One region of the Paeniglutamicibacter selenitireducens genome, then DNA from elsewhere that is predicted to be linked to it. Evidence: riboswitches for the same ligand, from Rfam matches in the RefSeq annotation. Region 1 holds a riboswitch; each other region holds the start of a gene.
What was found. Region 1 has a riboswitch for S-adenosylmethionine ahead of ACSYDW_RS00080 (acyl-CoA dehydrogenase family protein). Riboswitches for the same ligand answer to the same signal wherever they lie in the genome.
Positions count from the first base shown of each region.

Region 2: linked by a shared signal. The riboswitch ahead of ACSYDW_RS16805 (hypothetical protein) and the one ahead of ACSYDW_RS00080 (acyl-CoA dehydrogenase family protein) in region 1 are both predicted to bind S-adenosylmethionine.
Region 3: linked by a shared signal. The riboswitch ahead of ACSYDW_RS04270 (cobalamin-independent methionine synthase II family protein) and the one ahead of ACSYDW_RS00080 (acyl-CoA dehydrogenase family protein) in region 1 are both predicted to bind S-adenosylmethionine.
Region 4: linked by a shared signal. The riboswitch ahead of ACSYDW_RS15475 (flavin reductase family protein) and the one ahead of ACSYDW_RS00080 (acyl-CoA dehydrogenase family protein) in region 1 are both predicted to bind S-adenosylmethionine.

Region 1 covers NZ_JBPULF010000001.1:14,556-17,779, forward strand. The annotation lists gene fmdA (formamidase) at 1-140, opposite strand, end outside; gene ACSYDW_RS00070 (FmdB family zinc ribbon protein) at 194-478, opposite strand; gene ACSYDW_RS00075 (AmiS/UreI family transporter) at 522-1,160, opposite strand; SAM riboswitch class I at 1,360-1,456, shown strand; gene ACSYDW_RS00080 (acyl-CoA dehydrogenase family protein) at 1,464-2,801, shown strand; gene ACSYDW_RS00085 (LLM class flavin-dependent oxidoreductase) at 2,880-3,224, shown strand, end outside.
Region 2 covers NZ_JBPULF010000011.1:99,855-103,078, reverse strand. The annotation lists gene ACSYDW_RS16810 (zinc-dependent alcohol dehydrogenase family protein) at 80-1,135, opposite strand; SAM riboswitch class IV at 1,285-1,415, shown strand; gene ACSYDW_RS16805 (hypothetical protein) at 1,437-1,724, shown strand; gene sucD (succinate--CoA ligase subunit alpha) at 1,820-2,722, opposite strand; gene sucC (ADP-forming succinate--CoA ligase subunit beta) at 2,739-3,224, opposite strand, start outside.
Region 3 covers NZ_JBPULF010000002.1:180,689-183,912, forward strand. The annotation lists gene ACSYDW_RS04260 (endonuclease/exonuclease/phosphatase family protein) at 1-43, shown strand, start outside; gene ACSYDW_RS04265 (alpha-ketoglutarate-dependent dioxygenase AlkB family protein) at 46-717, opposite strand; SAM riboswitch class I at 864-971, shown strand; gene ACSYDW_RS04270 (cobalamin-independent methionine synthase II family protein) at 986-2,215, shown strand; gene ACSYDW_RS04275 (glycosyl hydrolase family 95 catalytic domain-containing protein) at 2,286-3,224, opposite strand, start outside.
Region 4 covers NZ_JBPULF010000009.1:163,769-166,992, reverse strand. The annotation lists gene dnaB (replicative DNA helicase) at 1-506, opposite strand, end outside; gene ACSYDW_RS15480 (DUF1801 domain-containing protein) at 1,020-1,445, shown strand; gene ACSYDW_RS15475 (flavin reductase family protein) at 1,556-2,065, opposite strand; SAM riboswitch class IV at 2,138-2,250, opposite strand; gene rplI (50S ribosomal protein L9) at 2,512-2,967, opposite strand; gene rpsR (30S ribosomal protein S18) at 2,983-3,222, opposite strand.

The DNA.
Region 1 (3,224 bases):
TCGCGGCAGTCGACCCGGAAAACGTCTCCGGGCTTGACCGTTGCCACGGGCGGAATCTCCGGGTGCCAGCGGTTGTGTCCTAGCTTCTCCTGGTCCTCAAACTTCTTGGTCGAATCGAGCGGAAATATCACTTCAGGCATGGGTGCTTCTCCTTAAACGATGTCGTACTTGGGTGGGTGGACCCGGCACCTGCTTAGGGGCGCGGGAGTTTCTGGTGCAGGGGGTTGCTGGTGTACCTCGTTGGTTTCTTGGCCGCCCCGGGAAGCCCCGAGACGACGGCTGGTTCGTGGGCGCTGCGCTTTGTCGAGTCCACGAGTTTGTAGGCGGCGGTGTTGGCGATCGACAGGCGCGGGGCACTCATTTGGCGCCGCGCCGGTTGCCGGCACTCCGGGCACTCGAGGGCATCCGGTACGTCCATCATCGGGAATGTTGACTCGAAGACAGTTCCTTCGGGGCAACGGAAATCATAGAGCGGCATGCTGCATCCTTTCGGTGCGGAGTGCGGAGTGCGGGGTGTGGGCTTAGGCGCGGGGAGCCACCGGGAGCTCGCCGGGGGCGGGGACCGTGGATCCACTGTTCCGCCGGGACAATGCGTAGGCGACCACAATGGCGACGACGCCCAGGACGGCCATGATGCCGGCCTCGAGGCTCGTGCTGGTGTAGCTGCCGCTGAGCAGCAGCAGCGCGGGGATCGTGCCTGTCAGGTGGGCGACAATGACGGTGAACCACCCGGTGAAGTCGTTCAGGGACGATTTGCCCAACGCCAGCAGAAGGAAGAAGAGCGTCCACAACAGTGCCCAAATGAACCAGATGACACCGAAGAGCGGGTCTCCGACCTGGGTGAACTGAAGGACCCCGAAGACCACGGCAACGCCGGCCACGAAGAGCGAGAACCAGCCGAGTCCTTCTCCCGGGAGGTCGAAGATCTGGTTCAGCCCCACGTACAGGTAGGTGAACCCGAAGAGGTACAGGCCGGAGGCGCCGAACACGACAGCGGGGTCCCCGTTGGACTGGATCAGGATGATGGTAGGGAACACCACCTGCATGATGCCCACCGCGAAGTTCAGGATTGCTGCCGACTTGCCGGGCACCTTTCCCAGGAGCATGAGACCGTTGATGAACAGCACGGCACCGACATAAAGCAATCCGACACTTGCCACAGCGTTTCCTTTCAGCGCACCGCAATTAGGCGAAAGCGCACGCTCCGCAGAACGGATTTTTGGCTTCTCACCTGACAATTTTGCTTAGGCTATCGTCGAAGGATGACGCAAGCAAGGGGTAGGACATGCCCTTCAGAAGAACAATTGTGACGGCGTTCGTTTGCGCCACATGACGCGGCTCTTGTAGAAATGTCATCAACAACCATCCAGAGCGGCCGAGAGATCTGGCTCCATGACGCCGCAGCAACCCCTCCCCTTCATTGGGCGGTAGGTGCTCACGCCAGAGTCGATGGAGATCAAATCATGGCTGCCGAGTCACCCCTGCACACCTTCGATGTCGAAACCGACCCCAACATCTTCGGGTCCGTCTCGCTGGAAGCGCTGGCAAGCAACGCGCCGGCCCGGCACCTGCTCAAGCTCACCCCCGGGGTTCCCGCCAACGGCCACTACGACGAACTCGCCGCAGTGTTCCGTCCCGTGTTCGCCCGGATTGCCGAGGGTGCCAGCCAGCGGGATGCCACCCGTACCCTGCCGTACGAGCAGGTCGGATGGCTCAACCGCGAGCGCTTCGGTGCCCTGCGCATCCCCGTCAGCGAAGGCGGCTACGGGGCAAGCCTGAGCGACCTCTTCCGCCTGCTCATCGAACTCGCCGAAGCCGACTCCCAGGTGGCCCACCTGTGGCGTGCGCACATCGCCTTCGTCGAATCCGCGCTCACCCTCCGGGACCCCGCGGTGCGCAGCCGCTGGACCGAACGGATCGCCGCTGGCCAGATCGTTGGCAACGCCTACACCGAACGCGGCGGAAACCCCCTGGGCTCGCTCAACACCACGCTCGAGCAGCGCGGCGACCACTGGTTCGTGACGGGCGAAAAGTACTACTGCACCGGCACCATCTACGCCGACTGGGTTGCCGTTGCGGCGTCCCACCCCACGTTGGCCGGCCGCCAGATCGCGCTCGTCTCCACGCAGCGTTCCGGCGTCAAGATCTACGACGACTGGGACGGCTTCGGCCAGCAGCTCACAGGCACCGGCTCCACGACGTTCCAGGATGTTCCTGTCGACACCCTGCTGCCCGAGGAGCAGCAGGTCAACGACCCGGAGTCCGCGATCTTCCAGCTGGTGCTGCTGGCTGTGCAGGGCGGAATCACCCGTGCGGCGCTGAACGACGTGCGCTCCGCGGTGCAGGCGCGAACCCGCACCTTCAGCACCGGCACCGGTGTCCCGCTGCGCAACGAGCCGCAGGTTCTGCAGCTTGTCGGCGAAATCTCGGCCACGGCCTTCGCCACGGATTCCATCGTGCTGTCCGCCGTCGCGGAGATCGAGGTGGCGCTCGCCGACGATTCGCTCAGCAACGCCGAACGCTTCGCGGTGTGTGAACTTGCCGCCAACCGGGCGCAAACCATCGTCCAGCCGCTGGTGCTGTCCGCCGCCACGAAGCTCTTCGACGGGCTGGGGGCATCCTCGACGGCAACCGGCTGCAACCTGGACCGGCACTGGCGCAACGCGCGCACCGTCGCCACCCACAACCCCGCGATCTACAAGGCGCGCATCGTCGGCGACTACGAGGTCAACGGGACGGCCCCCAAGCGCCTGAACGCCGTGGGCGACCTCGGCTCGAACACCTCGGCGCCCGGCCGCTAGGCCTTCCCGACCACCTGAACCTTCCCGGCAGGGTTGCCTCGGCAACCCTCGATGACCCCTATCCCGCAAAGGAATACCATGAGCACGACTCCTGCACCACGCCAGATCCGGTTCAACGCCTTTGACATGAATTGCGTGGGCCACCAGTCGCCGGGCCTGTGGCGCCACCCCGAAGACCAGTCCGCACGCTACAAGGACCTGACCTACTGGACCGAACTGGCCAAGACCCTCGAAAAGGGCAAGTTCGACGGCATCTTCATCGCCGACGTGCTCGGCACCTACGACGTTTTCGGCGGCACCAACGAAGTCCCGCTGCGCACGGCCGCGCAGGTCCCGGTCAACGACCCGTTCATGTTCGTCTCCGCCATGGCCGCCGTCACCGAGAACCTCGGCTTCGGCGTCACAGCCGGCACCGCCTACGAA
Region 2 (3,224 bases), on a different contig from region 1:
ACTGCATGCCGTCAGGCCGCTGATTCCCTGATTTCCAAGGAATCAGCGGCCTGAGCGGTGCTGCGGTCACCCCAACGTCCTACGGCACCAGCATGACCTTGATAGAGCGGCGCTCGTCCATGGCCGCGTAGGCCTCCGGCGCCTGTTCCAGGCCCATCACCGTGTCGAAGACCAGGCCGGGATTGATGTCCCCTGCGAGCACGGCCTCCAGCAGCTCGGGCAGGTAGGCGCGGGTGCTGGCCGCGCCACCCGCCAGCGAAATGTTCTTCGAGAAAAGCTCGTAGAGGGGCAACGGATCTTCCCCGTGCGGCACCCCGACGAAGCCGATGGCGCCGCCGGGCCTGGTGCAGGCCAGCGCCTGTCCCAGGGACTCGGCGGTGCCGACGCATTCGAGCACAGAGTCGGCCAGCACTCCCCCGAGCAGCTCGCGCACCTTGTCGGCGGCTTCCGTGCCGCGCTCGGCGACCACGTCGGTCGCCCCGAAAGTGAGGGCCAGCTCGGTCCTGTCGGCATGCCTGGACATGGCGATGATCCGGGTGGCCCCCAGACGTTTGGCGGCGAGCACGCCGCTCAAACCCACGGCGCCGTCGCCGACCACCACAACGCTGCGCTCCGGCGCCACCTTGGCACCGAGCGCGGCGTGGTGTCCGGTGCCCATGACGTCGGAGAGCGCGAGCAGCGATTTGGACAAGGCCTCGTCCGGCTCCGAGACGCCGGGCACCGGAACCAGGGTTCCATCGGCATTCGGAACGCGCACCGCCTCACCTTGGCCGCCATCGACAGGCAGCCCGTGCTCGTCCTTCCCGCCCCTGACGGCCCGGTGCTCGCAGGCCACGTGGACTCCGTTGCGGCATGGCGGGCATTCCCCGCAGCTGTTGGCCCACGGGGCAACCACGAAGTCCCCGGCCTTCAGGGTGGAGACCTCGTCCCCGACGGCCGTGACGACGCCAATGAATTCGTGGCCGATGCGCCGCGGCTTCGGGATCTGGTTGACGCCGCGGTACGGCCACAGGTCCGACCCGCACACGCAGGCCGCTGTCACCCTGACCAGCGCGTCGGTGCCGGCAAGCAGGACCGGGTCCGGGCAGTCTTCGACGCGGATGTCCCGCGGTCCGTGGATCAGTGTTGCGCGCATGGTGTGCCTTCCGGAAGCTGGTGACGGATATCCGCCTCCCAGCCTATGCCTCCCGGCGCAAAGTCCGCACGGCCGCGCGATGACGCTTTATTGCGCTCAACCGACCGGCGCTGGCGAGGTGTCGGTTGCCCGACGTATGGTGGATACAGCTTCACGAGTTCTGGTTGCTTTCATGGCAAAGCTCCGACTGACCAGGCACCAACCCCATTGTTGTACGGCGGGTGGTTCGGATGACGAAGCGGCCTTCGCACGCATACCCGCGGCAGGGCAAGGACAACCAGCTTCAAGGAACGTGACACCCATGTCCCACCACACGTACACAGCCCCCGCGGCCACCGCCAATCCCCTGCCGCGCTTTGCCGGGGACTGGATCTCCGCCTGGCTTGATTTCGACCCAGGCACCGGGCTCCTGCAGCTGGGTGCCGGCCCCAACGAATGGCTGCTGGAGGCGCTCTCCCCGGACAAGCTCGCGGCGGCGCTGGACGGGCGCGGGCCTGCCGAGGTGCAGTTCAACCCGGAGCTGCGGGTGCTGCTGCTGCCCGGGGGCTACGAGGCCGCCGGCACCTCGTTCTTCCGCCTGCGCGGCTGAGCCACCGGAGCGAACCTGTTTCCGCCGCATAAACGAAACGGCGGTTGGCCACCCGTTTTCACGGGCGGCCAACCGCCGAATGCGGAATGCTCAGCTTAGAGGGCGGCGAAAACTTCGCGCAGCAGCTTCGCGGTTTCCGACGGGGTCTTGCCGACCTTCACGCCGGCAGCCTCGAGTGCTTCCTTCTTTGCCTGTGCGGTACCGGCCGAACCGGAGACGATGGCGCCAGCGTGGCCCATGGTCTTGCCTTCGGGGGCGGTGAAGCCTGCCACGTAGCCGACAACCGGCTTGGTGACGTTGGCCTTGATGAAGTCGGCTGCACGCTCTTCGGCGTCGCCGCCGATTTCGCCGATCATGACGATGGCCTTGGTCTCCGGATCCGCCTCGAACGCAGCCAGGGCGTCGATGTGGGTGGTGCCGATGACCGGGTCGCCGCCGATGCCGATGGCGGTGGAGAAGCCCAGGTCGCGCAGTTCGTACATCATCTGGTAGGTCAGGGTACCGGACTTGGAGACCAAGCCGATCGGGCCCTTGCCGGTGATGTTGGCCGGGGTGATGCCGACCAGTGCTTCACCGGGGGTGATGATGCCGGGGCAGTTCGGGCCGATGATGCGGGTGATCTGGTTGCCGTCGGCGTCGACCTTGGACTGGGCAAGTGCCCAGAACTCGGCCGAGTCCTGCACCGGCACGCCCTCGGTGATGACCACGACCAGGCCGATGCCTGCCTCGATGGCCTCTACGACGGCATCCTTGGTGAAGGCCGGCGGAACGAAGACGATCGACACGTCGGCGCCGGTTTCGGCCATGGCTTCGGCAACTGCGCCGTAGACCTTGATGTCCTTGTCGCCGTGGACGACGGTGGTGCCGGCCTTGCGGGCGTTGACGCCGCCGACGACGTTGGTTCCGGCCTTCAGCATCAGGGCGGTGTGCTTGGTACCCTCGCCACCGGTGATGCCCTGAACGATGACCTTGGAGTCCTTGTTAAGGTAAATGCTCATGTTCGCGTATCCCTACTTACTTCGCTGCGTTGGCGAGTTCGGCGGCCTTGTCGGCGCCCTCGTCCATGGTTGCTGCCAGGGTGACCAGCGGGTGGTTGGCTTCGGCCAGGATGCGGCGGCCTTCCTCCACGTTGTTGCCGTCAAGACGCACAACGAGCGGCTTGTTGGCTGCGGAACCGAGCTCGGCCAGTGCGCCGACGATGCCCTTGGCAACGGCGTCACATGCGGTGATGCCACCGAAGACGTTCACGAACACGGACTTGACCTGCTCGTCATTCAGGATGACGTCCAGACCTGCGGCCATGACCTCTGCAGAGGCTCCACCGCCGATGTCCAGGAAGTTGGCGGGCTTCACGTTGCCGTGGTTCTCGCCTGCGTAGGCAACGACGTCCAGGGTGGACATGACCAGGCCAGCACCGTTGCCGATGATGCCCACTTCGCCGTCCAGCTTGACGTAGTTGAGGTCCTGCGCCTTGGCCTTGGCCTCGAGCGGGTCCGCGGC
Region 3 (3,224 bases), on a different contig from region 1:
CCACCTGGCAGTGCGTGCCACAGTGAATCTCCCGGGGTCCTAAACCTAGCCCACCAGCCCTGTAACCCGCAGGGTGATGTTGATTCGTCCCGACGCCAGCCCGCAGTCGGCGGGCGCGGTGCCGGGCAGGATTCTTGTCACTCCGTGGTATGCCAACCGCGCCGGACCCCCGAACACGAAGAGGTCACCGGACGCCAAGGCGATGTCCTCGTAGGGCTTGCTACGGTTGGCGGTGTTTCCGAACCGGAACAGGCAGGTGTCTCCGATGGAAATCGAGACCACCGGCTGGGTCGATTGCTCATCCCGGTCCTGGTGCATCCCCATCCTGGAATCGTCGGAGTAGTAGTTCACCAGTGCGGTGTCCGGCGTGTAGTTCGCCGCCACCCCCGCATCCCCGGTTGCCTCATGGATCGCTTTCCTGCCCAGCCTGACCATCCAGTCCGGGAAATCCAGCACCCTGTTTCCGTTGACGTCGGTTGCCCTGCGTGAATAGGAGTATGGCTGCCAGTGCCAGCCCAGGCACACTGTCCGGACCGACATCTCCCCGGCACCGATCTTGGCCGCGCGCGGCGGCACGGGCCCGTGCCCCCACTCGCGGAACCTGTCCACGAGCCAGCGTTGTTCCGCCGGGCCGAGCCAATCGGGAACCCACACGGCGCCCGGGGCAAGCTCCCGCCGGGGCCGGTCAAGGAAACTCTCCGAAAAGAGCGTGCTCACATGTACTCCTGGAAAATGGTCCGGCAAGCAAGGGAACCCAGGTTCCCAGGAGTCCATTATGCGGGCCCGGGAACCGCTGTCGCGCCGGCGTCACACAGAGGCACCGACGAACCGCAACAAACAGTTCCATGATAGGTATTAGTACGTAACCATCCGGAGCGGCCGAGAGACCTGGATCGATGAAGCCGCAGCAACCGACCCCGCCGAAGAGGCCTCTGAAACGGTAACGGTGCTACTGCCAGGTTCGATGGAAAGTAGGCAACCGCCCATGTCCTTTGGCACCAGCCACATCCGCACCACCCACGCAGGTTCATTGCCCCGAACCGACGAGCTTCTGGCAGCCAACGCGGCCAAGGAACGTGACGGGATCACCGCCGAGTTCCACGAGCTCCTCGAAGCCTCGGTGACCGGCATCGTCGCCAAGCAGCGCGAGCTGGGCATCGACATCCCCAACGACGGCGAGTTCGGGCACACCATGTCCTCCGCCGTGGACTACGGGGCCTGGTGGAACTATTCCTTCGCCCGCCTCGGCGGCCTCGAGGAAACCACCGTCGACCGCTGGGCCGAGACCGCTGTCAAGCGCTCAAGCCCCGGCAACGTCGTGCTCACCTCGTTCCCGGACCGCCGCGACCGCCAGGCCTTCGCCGAGGCCTATGCGGACCCGACCTCGGGCATCCTGGCCCACCGCAAGGCGACAACGCAGCCGAAGGTCGTCGGGCCGCTGACCTACACGGGGCACGATCTCGTGGCATCGGATATCAAGAACCTGAAGACCGCCATGGCCGCGACCGGCACCGACGAGGGCTTCCTCGCGGCGCTCTCCCCCGCGTCCTGCGCGCGGCTGGCCAACGACTACTACACGAACGACGAGGAATACCTCTTCGCCGCCGCGGATGCGATGCGCGAGGAATACAAGGCGATCCTCGACGCCGGGCTCACCCTCCAGATCGACGACCCGTCGCTGGCCGAGTCCTGGGACCAGGTCAACCCCGAGCCGAGCCTCGAGGACTACCTGAAGTTCCTGGAGCTGCGCGTGGAGGCAACCAACCATGCGCTGCGCGGACTCCCCGCCGAACGGATCCGGCTGCACGTGTGCTGGGGTTCCTGGCATGGTCCGCACACCACCGACATCCCGTTCGCCGACATCCTCGACCCGGTGCTGCGCATCAACGCCGGCATGGTCTCCTTCGAGGCGGGCAATGTGCGCCACGAGCACGAATGGCGCATCTGGGAGGACCGTGCGCTGCCCGAAGGCAAGATCCTGGTCCCGGGCGTCCTCTCGCATGCCACGAACGTGGTCGAGCACCCGGAACTTGTCGCGGACCGCATCGAGCGATTCGCGAACCTCGTGGGCCGCGAGAACGTCATCGCATCCACCGACTGCGGCCTGGGCGGCCGCGTGCATCCGCAGATCGCCATGGCCAAGCTCGAGGCACTCGGCGCCGGCGCGGCACTGGCCACCCGGCGCCTGTGGAAGGGCGCCGCGGTCATCGCCTGACCGCAATGCCCGGCGCTCCCCGCCGCAACGGCAGGGTGCACCGGGCCCCCGGGGCGCCGGGGCGCCGGAGCTACGGGCGGAACGGCTTGGGCTTGTGGCCCCGCTTGGTGGGCTTGACCTTGCAGTCCTTCCCGTTGATCAACATCGTGATGGTGCCCTGGTTCGGGGCCCTGTCGCCGATCACCGACACCTCGGTGACCAAGCCGTCCTTCCATGTTGCGTTGACCTCGTAGCCTCCGCGGGCCCGCAGGCCGGTGAATGAGCCCTCCGGCCAGGCCGATGGCACGGCGGGCAACACGTGGATCTTCTCCCCATGGCTTTGGATGAGCATTTCCGCCACCGCCCCGGTGATGCCGAAGTTCCCGTCCATCTGGAAGGGCGGGTGGTTGCAGAACAGGTTCGACAGGGTGTTGAAGCGCAGCAGGCCGCGCAGCATCAGGCGGGCGTGGTCGGCCTCCCCCAGTCGGGCGAAGAGCGCCACGCGCCACGGCCAGGTCCACGACCTGCGGCTGTCGCCGGAGACCGATGCCTCGGTGAACGGCACGCCCGCGACCTCGCCGCAGCGGGCCTTCAGCGACACCAGGGCGGCCGCGGCCAATTCCGGGGTGCCGTCCAGGGTGATCTGGCGGCCCGGATACACCGCGAACAGGTGCGAGGTGTGGCGGTGGATGTTCCGGGGGTCGTCCCTGTCCGTCTGCCATTCCTGCAGCTGGCCCCAGCTTCCGATCTTGTTTGGCGCAAGGCGCCCTTGCATGGCGGCCACCCTGTCGCGGAACACCGAATCGAACCCCATGGCGGCTTCGCAGTCCAGGTAGTTCTGGAAAAGGTCCCAGATGATCTGTTGGTCGTACATGACGCCGTCCTCGCGCGGGCCGTGCTCCGGCGACCACCCGTCCGGGGCCACCAGCTTGCCGTTTGCGTCCTCGACAAGCCGGTCCTCCCAGAACTCGCAGATTTCCTTGAGCATCGGCAGCGCGGTGTCGCGCAGGTAGGCCCGGTCCTGGCTGAA
Region 4 (3,224 bases), on a different contig from region 1:
TCCTCTGCGGTGCGGCGTTCGGCAACTTTGTAGACCTCGGCTTGGGCCTCGTTGACGATCGCGTCCACCTCGCCGTCCTGCGAGTAGCCAAGCTGCACGATCTTGGTTCCTGCATCAACCAGGCGGCGCAACACTGCGCGCTCGCGAACGATCTCGGCGTAGAAGCCGGCGTTGGCGGCGGTCGGAACGGACTGGATCAGCGTGTGCAGGTAGGCGGGGCCCCCGATGCGCGTGATTTCCCCGCGCTTGGTCAGGAGGTCGGAAACGGTCACTGCGTCGGCGGGTTCCCCGCGGCCATAGAGGTCGATGATCGCTTCGTAGATGGCTTCGTGCGCCGGCCGGTAGAAGTCGAGTCCGCGCAGGACCTCCACGCAGTCCGCGATGGCGTCCTTGGAAAGCATCATGCCGCCGAGCACGCTTTGTTCGGCCACGAGGTCCTGCGGCGGCGTGCGGCCGTAGGCTGAATCGGCTGATTCAGGATTGGTTTCGATGTTCGCTAGCGACACGGGTCTTCCCTTCAAGCTTCGCGGGTTCCCAGGTTTCCGCGTCAATACCTACTTCAGTGTCGCAGGGTCGGCCGACCTTTTGGTACGTCCAATCTCACGTGTGTGAAGAGACACCGCGAGCCTGTGGAAATAGGTGGGGAACACTGTCACCTTAGACCCCAATTGCCTCAAACCCAACACGGTTATCCACAGGGGTTGTGCATAACCTGTGAACCTTTCGGCGTGTTGTGTGCACAGTCTGGGGAGAACTCTGTGGATTACCACTGTAGATTTGCAATAAGTGGCATCTGACTAGGCCTTATTTGATAAGCGGGCTGTGGACAGAAAATAGTTATCCACAGATTGGCAGAGTGAAAACCCTGGTTATTCACACAAGAACCCCGAGATTCCGGGGTTAATCCCCGCGGCTTTCTCCCGTTACCCACAAACTATCCACAGCTATCCACATGGGTCACGGAAATCTGGGGATGACTGAGGTTGATGCGCCTCGGAACCGCTGCAATACTGGCTCGCATGGCCGTCAACAAAACCGCACCCACTCCGGTTGATCCGCACGAGTTCATCGCCTCCGTCGAACATCCTGTCCGGCGCTCCGATGCACAAGCTCTGCTGGAAATGATGGAAGAAGTATCCGGGCAGCCCGCGACCATGTGGGGGCCAACCATCGTCGGGTTCGGCTCCTACCACTACAAGTACGATTCGGGACGAGAGGGCGACGCCGCGGCAATCGGCTTCTCGCCACGCTCCACGAACCTGGCCCTCTACGGCCTGACCATCGCCCCCGAGTCCGAGGACCTCCTGGCCGCGCTGGGAAAGCACAAGCGAGGCGCCTCCTGCCTGTACGTCAACAAGCTCGGCGACGTCGACCTCGCGGTACTCGCGGAACTTGCGCGGCGTGGCTACCGCCACATGGTGGACACCGTCCACGACCCGTCCTGAGGCCGACAGCGAATCCTGCCGCCGCATGCGGCACGAGCCCGCCGGGCCACGGCCTAACCAGTTTGGTCGGACAAGGGCCCGGCAGGCTCGTGCACTGCGCGGGGAACGTCTCAGGAGACGAGCTGCCCGGTTTCCAGGCGGCGGAATGCGGATCCGTGGAAGACCAGCGGGGACTCCGACGCGTCGCTCGTCTGGTGGCCGTGGACCCGCAGCAGCACGACGTGGTGGTCGCCAGCGGGAATCTCCTGCTCCACCGAGCAATCCAGCCACAGGCTGGCATCGTGGAGCAGCAGCGCGCCCTCGTCGGTCGAATCAAGGCGAAGCCCCGCAAAGCGGTCGCCGGTCTTGGACGCGATCTGACGGCACACGCCCTCGTTCTTCTCGCTGAGCACCGACACCCCGATACGGGCGCTGGAGCGGATCACCGGCCAGGTGCGCGAGGTGTTCTGCACGGCGAACATCACCAGGGGTGGATCCATCGAGACGCCCACGGTGAACGAAGAAGCGACGATGCCCTGCGGCTCTCCGTCGATGATGGCGCACAAAGCCGCAACGCCCGAGGGATGCTGGGCGAATACGTTGCGCAAGGTGTTGGGGGTGAGGTCTGTGGCAAGCGTCATGGATCGGTCCTTCGGCGTCGTGCGCACCTCGGATCACGCATGCGCCCGATGCGCAGCAGCCTGTTCCTGGGTGTGCGGTACTTGCCCCCGGGGTCCCGCGGGCCGAATCGTCACCTGGAGCACCCCACTACCGTGAGAGGGTTGCCGGTCAACAAGCCAGGGCTTTTCCGTTGACACTCTTGATTCATGACTAACGTTAGGAGAAAGGTTTAGCTCCAGTCAAAGATTGTTTCGACACATTGGTTAACGGAGGGTAAGAATCGAAGAATCTGCGACAATATCTCGCTTTCCGTGCCCGGGTATCGATAGTCTGCCGCAAAAGTTCCCGCTTGGGCGTCCACTCCCCCGGAACCGCAGCGACCTGGCCCGTTAAAGCACTGGGGACCCCACCCGAAGGTGGGGTCCCCAGTGCCCACAGCCCCGAAGAGCGGTGGATCCGCAGCGAATTACTTCTTTGCGGCTACGACTACCAGCGAGATGGTCGCGGACACATCGGTGTGCAGGCGCACGGTCGCCGAGTAGTTACCCGTCGACTTGATGTGGTCGTTGATCTCGATGTTGCGCTTGTCGATCGCGCCAACGCCGGCGGCTGCAACAGCCTTGGCGATGTCGTCGGTCTTGACGGTGCCGAAGAGGCGACCGGTAGCGCCAGCCTTGACGGACAGCTTGACCGGCTTGGCGGAGATAGCGGCGGCGAGAGCCTGTGCTTCTTCCAGGGACGCAACGGCGCGAGCGGCACGTGCAGCCTTGATCGACTCCACCTGCTTTTCACCGCCCGGGGTCCAGGTGATGGCGAACGAACGCGGGAGAAGGTAGTTACGTGCGTAACCGTTCTTCACCTCAACGATGTCGCCTGCGGCACCGAGGCCGGTAACTTCGTGGGTCAGAATGAGCTTTGCCATGTTTGTATACCTTCCTTAGCCGCGGCCAGCGCCGGAGTAAGGCAGCAAGGCTACTTCACGCGCGTTCTTGATGGCCTGTGCGATCTTGCGCTGTTCCTGAACGGAAACGCCGGTAACGCGACGGGCACGGATCTTTCCGCGATCCGAAATGAACTTGCGCAGCAATGCTACGTCCTTGTAGTCGATGACGGTGATGTCAGCGGCCTTCAAGGGGTTGGACTTTGGTTTGGGCTTACGGAGTTCAGCCTTAGCCATCG